One region of the Specibacter sp. NPDC078709 genome, then DNA from elsewhere that is predicted to be linked to it. Evidence: predicted binding sites of a transcription regulator. Region 1 holds the regulator's gene; each other region holds the start of a gene.
What was found. The regulator HrcA, encoded in region 1, represses chaperone genes, less so after heat shock. The targets are predictions, from matches to a motif close to TTNGCACTCGNNNNNNNCGAGTGCNAA.
Positions count from the first base shown of each region.

Region 2: groL (chaperonin GroEL) is a predicted target of HrcA. The motif match lies at 710-736, and genes of this name have one in related genera.
Region 3: groES (co-chaperone GroES) is a predicted target of HrcA. The motif match lies at 1,529-1,555, and genes of this name have one in related genera.

Region 1 covers NZ_JBFBLU010000003.1:131,253-133,520, forward strand. Annotated here, with positions in the region: gene dnaJ (molecular chaperone DnaJ) at 1-556, opposite strand, end outside; gene hrcA (heat-inducible transcriptional repressor HrcA) at 590-1,603, opposite strand; gene AB0P14_RS07210 (DUF3097 domain-containing protein) at 1,903-2,268, shown strand, end outside.
Region 2 covers NZ_JBFBLU010000001.1:734,559-736,826, reverse strand. Annotated here, with positions in the region: gene AB0P14_RS03190 (LytR C-terminal domain-containing protein) at 1-595, shown strand, start outside; gene groL (chaperonin GroEL) at 899-2,268, shown strand, end outside.
Region 3 covers NZ_JBFBLU010000007.1:234,420-236,687, reverse strand. Annotated here, with positions in the region: gene groL (chaperonin GroEL) at 1-960, opposite strand, end outside; gene groES (co-chaperone GroES) at 1,064-1,360, opposite strand; gene AB0P14_RS14315 (ABC transporter ATP-binding protein) at 1,738-2,268, shown strand, end outside.

The sequences.
Region 1 (2,268 bases):
CCAGCGTCATGACATTGCCGAGGATGGAGCGCATGGGACGCTGGATCTGGCCAGCACCGTGGCAAATATCGCAGGTGGTCGGCGAGGTGCCCTCCCGGCAGCAGCTGCCTTCACAGGTGGGGCAGGTGATGGCGGTGTCGATTTCGAGCTTTTTGTTCACACCAAAGACGGCCTCGCGCAGTTCTACGCGCACCGTGATGAGGGCGTCCTGGCCTCGCCGCATGCGTGATGCGGGACCGCGTCCCCCGCCACCACCGCCGGCACCACCGAAGAAGGTCTCAAAGATGTCCTGGAAGGCGAAGCCTTCGCCGCCAAAGCCGCCGCCTCCGCCGCCAACATCGTTGCCGTTTTCATTGCCCGTGGTGTCGTAGACACGGCGCTTCTGCGGGTCCGAGAGCACCTCATAGGCGTGCGTGACGGCCTTGAAGCGGTCCTGAGCATCCGGGGCGTCGTTGACGTCCGGGTGCAACTTGCGGGCAAGCTTGCGGTAGGCCTTCTTAATTTCCTCGGCCGTTGCGTCGCGGGCGACGCCCAATGCATCGTAATGGTTACTCAAAGTGTTGCTCTCTTTTGTTGAATCGGTGGCCGCTTAGCCGGCCAAAATTCTCGATAAGTACTGGGCCACGGCGCGAACGCTGGCCATCGTGTTGGGGTAGTCCATCCGGGTTGGGCCGACCACTCCGAGCTTGGCGTTTTCGCCAGGCACATAGCTGGTGGCCACCACAGAAGCTTCCGCCAGTGAATCGTGAGGGTTTTCACGGCCAATCACCACAGCCATGCCCAACGAGTCCTGAGCCATTGCTTCCAGCAGCCGCAGCAGTACGACCTGCTCCTCTAGAGCGTCCAAGACGGGGCCAATGCTCAAGGGGAAATCATTGTTGGACCGGGCAAGGTTGGCCGTCCCTGCCATGACAATGCGGTCTTCTCGGGCGCTGTGCGCCAAAATCGCCAGACCTTGGGCCAGCCGTGCAGCCGCAGCCTGCTCAGCTACTGGAACCTCGAGCGGAATCCTGACCACCGCAGCAGGAAGTTGGGCCACAGTCAGTCCGTTCAGACTAGCCATGAAGAGTCTCCGCAACCCGGCGAGAATGTCCTCATCTACGGCGCCACCTAGGTCAATCACGTTCTGTTCCACTTTGCCCGAGGCGAGGATCAGCACCACCAGCACCTGGTGAGCCGCTAATGAAACGAATTCGATGTGCCGTACCGTGGCTGCTGTGGTGCGCGGGTACTGAACCACAGCCACCTGGTTGGTCAGCTGTGCCAGTGTCCGTACGGTGCGTTCCAAAACGTCGTCAAGATCGGTGGGACCGTCCAACAGTACCGAAATGGCGCGCCGCTCGGCTGCTGAAAGTGGCTTGACCGAAGCCAGCTGATCGACGAAGAGCCGGTAGCCCTTATCCGTGGGAATGCGCCCGGAACTGGTGTGCGGAGCGGTAATCAGCCCCTCTTCCTCCAGCGCGGCCATGTCATTGCGGATGGTGGCACTGGAGACGCCCAGGTGATGCCGTTCCACCAAAGCCTTGGAGCCGACAGGTTCACGTGAATGCACATAATCTTCAACAATAGCCCGCAGAACTTCCAATTTCCGTGGTTCACTCATGCTCGGCACCTCCCTTCAGCCTTCTCACCGTAACTTTGCCCAAACTTCACCGCATCAGCTTTCCACCGGGCACGCCCAGTGGCTCTTGATAACTAACTTTTAGCACTCTACCCAACCAAGTGCTAAGTCTAATACTTTTTCAGACCACCCACCCATGGCTTATCCACACCCCGCGCGCACACGCCATGCCCCTATACGGCTAGTGCCACGAGGGCGGGCACAGCACGCGATAGCATGGCTTTTCACCCTGTAGCGTTCGCCATGAGCGTTGCCTTGAGCGTCAAAAGTCAGGTTTCTCCATGCATTTCAATGACGTACCTCACCACCAGTGGGGCCCCCTGGACCTCAGCGCCCCGCCAGAACGGGTGTTGCGCAAGGTGGAGGCCCGTTCGGGTCTCGTCGTGGAAGACGTGCAAACAGGCTGGGTGGGAGCTGTGGTGCGGCTGGAGAAATCCGGGGGCATGCACATTGTGGAACTCGCCGATCGACGCGAGAAGATCCGCGCCTTCCCACTCGGTTTCGGCTTCCTGCTGGAAGGCGAACCCATTGAACTCATCGCCCCCACAGCCGCTGGCGCACCCAAGCAGGTCTTGCGTACCGCTTCAGGTTCCGTCAAGGTCACCGGGGACCGTGCCAAGGTTGCCAAAGCCAGCCGGATCTGGGTC
Region 2 (2,268 bases), on a different contig from region 1:
TTACCCGCGGGATGAATTCGACGCTATCGAGGAGAACTCGGCGCGCCACGGCGTCCACCGTGCTTCGATTGCACCCCAGCGGCGCTCACTGATGCCGTTGATGGTTGTGGGCATCGTTGCACTGTGTGTAGGGCTGCTGGCCTTTTTCATCATGCCGAAGATGCTCAATAACAACATCACGCAGCCGCCGGCCACCGTGAGTGAGACCGCTACCGCGCCGCCGAGCACCACCTCAGCTCCTCCCACGACGCCAGCACCCTCCACGACTCCTGTGGAGACTCCGACGCCGACCCCTTCCCCGTCGCCGAGCCCCGACTCCGTCGTGGACAAGAGCATTCCTGTGGCTATCTACAACGCCACCGGTATACCGGGTCTGGCCGCAAGTTATGCAGGGCGGGTTCAGGTGGACGGTTGGACGGTATCGACAGCCGCCAACTGGAATGGTCAGGCTCAGGCTGCTTCGGTCATCATGTATAGCGGCATTGAGCAGAAGGCAAACGCAGAGGCGCTCAGTGCATTGCTGGGCATCCCTGCCCTGGCGGAGGCGCCGGAGTTTGGCGTGCCCCTCGCCATAATTTTGGGTCCGGGCGCCTAAACGTCGCACGCAGTGCTGGCAGTGTGGGGTTCGAAGTTGCTGCTTAGACGTTCGCCGCAAGCTCATAGTGACGCTCCCGCTTGCACTCTGGGGTGTCGAGTGCTAATTATTGAGTTAGCACTCTGAGGTGGTGACTGCTAGTTTCTAGCTGTTTTGTCGCTGTCAGGGTATTGAACTTTCCTCACTGGGCGAGGGTTTGCCGCTGTTGTAACTAGATCAACAGAGACTGATCCGTCCGTCGCGGGCGCCTTGCGAGGAGATAAGAATCGTAAAAATGACTGTCCCGAAAGGACTGAAGCCTCCATGGCCAAGCTCATTGCATTTGATGAAGAGGCACGCCGCGGTCTTGAGCGTGGGTTGAACATCCTCGCCGACGCTGTCAAGGTAACCTTGGGCCCGCGCGGTCGCAACGTTGTTCTCGAAAAGAAGTGGGGCGCCCCCACGATCACCAACGATGGTGTATCCATCGCCAAGGAAATTGAACTTGACGATCCCTATGAGAAGATCGGCGCTGAGCTGGTCAAGGAAGTCGCCAAGAAGACTGACGACATCGCTGGCGACGGCACCACCACAGCCACCGTTCTGGCTCAGGCTCTGGTCAAGGAAGGCCTGCGCAACGTAGCTGCCGGAGCCGACCCGCTGTCCCTCAAGCGCGGCATCGAGAAGGCTGTTGCAGCCGTCATCGAGCAGCTGCTCGCTTCCGCCAAGGAAATCGAGACCAAGGAAGAGATCGCCGCTACCGCGTCCATCTCCGCCGGCGATCCCGAGATCGGTGCCCTCATTGCTGAAGCCTTGGATAAGGTCGGCAAGGAAGGCGTCATCACCGTCGAGGAGTCCAACACCTTCGGCTTGGAGCTTGAACTCACCGAAGGCATGCGCTTCGACAAGGGTTACATCTCCGCTTACTTCGTAACCGACACCGAGCGTCAGGAAACGGTCCTCGAAGACCCGTACATCCTGATCGTGAACTCCAAGATCTCCAGCGTCAAGGACCTTGTTGCAGTTCTGGAAAAGGTCATGGCTTCAAACAAGCCGCTGCTGATCATCGCCGAAGACATCGAAGGCGAAGCACTGGCAACACTGATCGTGAACAAGATCCGTGGCCTGTTCAAGTCCGTCGCCGTCAAGGCACCGGGCTTCGGCGACCGCCGCAAGGCTCAGCTCTCCGACATCGCCATCCTCACCGGTGGCCAGGTCATCGCTGAAGAAGTAGGCCTCAAGCTGGAAAACACCACACTTGACCTGCTGGGTAAGGCTCGCAAGGTTGTTGTGACCAAGGACGAGACCACCATTGTTGATGGAGCCGGCGACGCCGAGGCCATCGCAGGTCGCGTTGCTCAGATCCGTGCCGAAATCGAAAACTCCGATTCCGACTACGACCGCGAGAAGCTGCAGGAACGCCTGGCCAAGCTGGCCGGCGGCGTTGCAGTCATCAAGGCTGGTGCGGCAACCGAAGTTGAGCTCAAGGAACGCAAGCACCGCATTGAAGATGCAGTGCGTAACGCCAAGGCTGCTGTCGAAGAAGGCATCGTCCCCGGCGGTGGCGTTGCTCTGATCCAGGCCGGTGTCAAGGCCTTCGATTCCCTGAACCTGACCGGCGACGAAGCAACAGGCGCCAACATTGTTCGTGTTGCCATTGACGCCCCGTTGAAGCAGATTGCTCTCAACGCCGG
Region 3 (2,268 bases), on a different contig from region 1:
GATGCGGCGAGCCGTACCCAGTACCTCAAGGCCAACCTGGTCCAGGGACAGGCCAATCTCCGGGGAGACAACCTGTGCGCCGGTCAGGATTGCAATGTCCTGCAGCATGGCCTTGCGGCGGTCACCGAAGCCCGGTGCCTTGACAGCTACAACGTTCAACGTACCGCGCAGGCGGTTGACGATCAGCGTGGACAGAGCCTCGCCGTCGACGTCTTCGGCAATGATGAACAGCGGCTTGTTGGCAGCAAGTGCCTTTTCCAGCAGCGGCAGGAATTCCTGCAGGTTGGAGATCTTGCCCTGGTTGATCAGAACCAGTGCGTCTTCCATGACTGCTTCCTGGCGTTCTGCGTCGGTGACGAAGTACGGGGACAGGTAGCCCTTGTCGAACTGCATGCCCTCGGTGAGGACCAGTTCGGTGGAGGTGGTGGAGGACTCTTCAATGGTGATGACACCATCCTTGCCGACCTTATCGAACGCCTCGGCGAGCAGGTCGCCGATTTCCTGGCTCTGAGCGGAGATGGCTGCAACTTCTGCAACCTGTCCACCCTCAACCGGGCGAGCGTTCTCCAGCAGGCGCTTGGCAATGGCTTCAACCGAAACCTGGATGCCGCGCTTGAGCTCGCTGGGAGCCGCACCTGCGGCTACGTTGCGCAGGCCTTCCTTGACCAGTGCCTGTGCCAAAACGGTGGCCGTGGTGGTGCCGTCGCCGGCAACATCGTTGGTCTTCGTGGCAACTTCCTTGGCCAGCTGTGCGCCAAGGTTTTCGTAGGGGTCTTCCAACTCAACTTCGCGAGCGATCGTCACGCCGTCGTTGGTGATGGTGGGGGCACCCCACTTCTTATCGAGCACAACGTTGCGACCGCGCGGGCCCAACGTTACTTTGACGGTGTCCGCCAACTTGTCGATGCCGGCCTCGAGGGCCTTGCGTGCATCGTCATTAAACTGAAGCTGCTTTGCCATGCGTTATGTCCTTTCACGCAAAGACCCCGCGCCGGTGACTGATCTCGACAGGCTCGATCACCGATCCGGCACGGGGCTTTACAAAAGTGGTTGACGAAGGTCGTTACTTAACGACGATTGCCAGTACGTCGCGGGCAGAGAGAACCAACAGTTCCTCGCCACCGGTCTTGACTTCGGTGCCACCGTACTTGGAGTAGATGACTACGTCGCCAACAGCAACGTCGATCGGGACACGGTTGCCGTTGTCGTCAACGCGGCCGGGGCCCACTGCCACTACTTCGCCCTCCTGGGGCTTTTCCTTGGCAGTGTCCGGGATAACCAGACCGGAAGCGGTAGTCAGCTCTGCTTCGAGCTGGCGAACAACAATACGATCCTCAAGAGGCTTAATAGAGACCGACACTCGGACCTCTCCTTCACACGTAAATTTTTTGGATGCTTGGCAATCTTCTCGCCCATGTTGTGTGGAGCCCAACCGTCGTCGCGGTGCCGGTGATGCTCCCATGGCCAAAAAGATAAGCAAGTTGGCACCCTCAGGGTGAGAGTGCTAACTCTGACTCTAGGGAACTGATTAGCACTCGGTCAAGGCGAGTGCCAGTTTCACGCTTAAAAGTACGACGACGGCGGGCCGGGTTTCGCTCACGGCGCACCTTTGTGTCTGCCCTGGTGGGCGGCGCACTGCACCTGATGCTGACATGGCTGGGTTGACCGCCTAAAACTTCATCTTCCGTGCCCTGAAACGTTGTTGTCGCAAACGCAGCACAGTGCAAAGATGCAGCCATGACCTTAAGCCCTGTTCAAGTGCGTGACCTGAAGAAAAGCTATGGCGCTTTCACAGCCGTGGATGGCATCAGCTTCGATATCCACGAAGGTGAAACGTTTGCACTTCTTGGCCCCAACGGGGCAGGGAAGAGCACCACCATTGAGATTCTGGAAGGATACCGGGATAGGAGCAGCGGCGATGTTCAGGTGCTGGGCGTTGATCCCCAACGAGGAGGCCTGGACTGGAAAGCCCACTTGGGGATCGTGCTGCAGTCTACGGGTGAAAGCGGCAACGTCACCGTGCTTGAACAACTGAATCACTTCGCCGCGTACTACCCTCATCCGCGGAAGGTGGCCGATGTTATTGAGGCTGTGGGGCTGGGCAGCAAAGCCAAAACGCGGATCAGCAAGCTCTCAGGCGGGCAGCGTCGGCGCGTGGATGTGGCGTTGGGAATTATTGGCCGGCCAAAGCTTTTGTTCCTGGATGAGCCCACCACTGGCTTTGACCCGGAGGCCCGGCGCCAATTCTGGGACCTGATCAATCAGCTG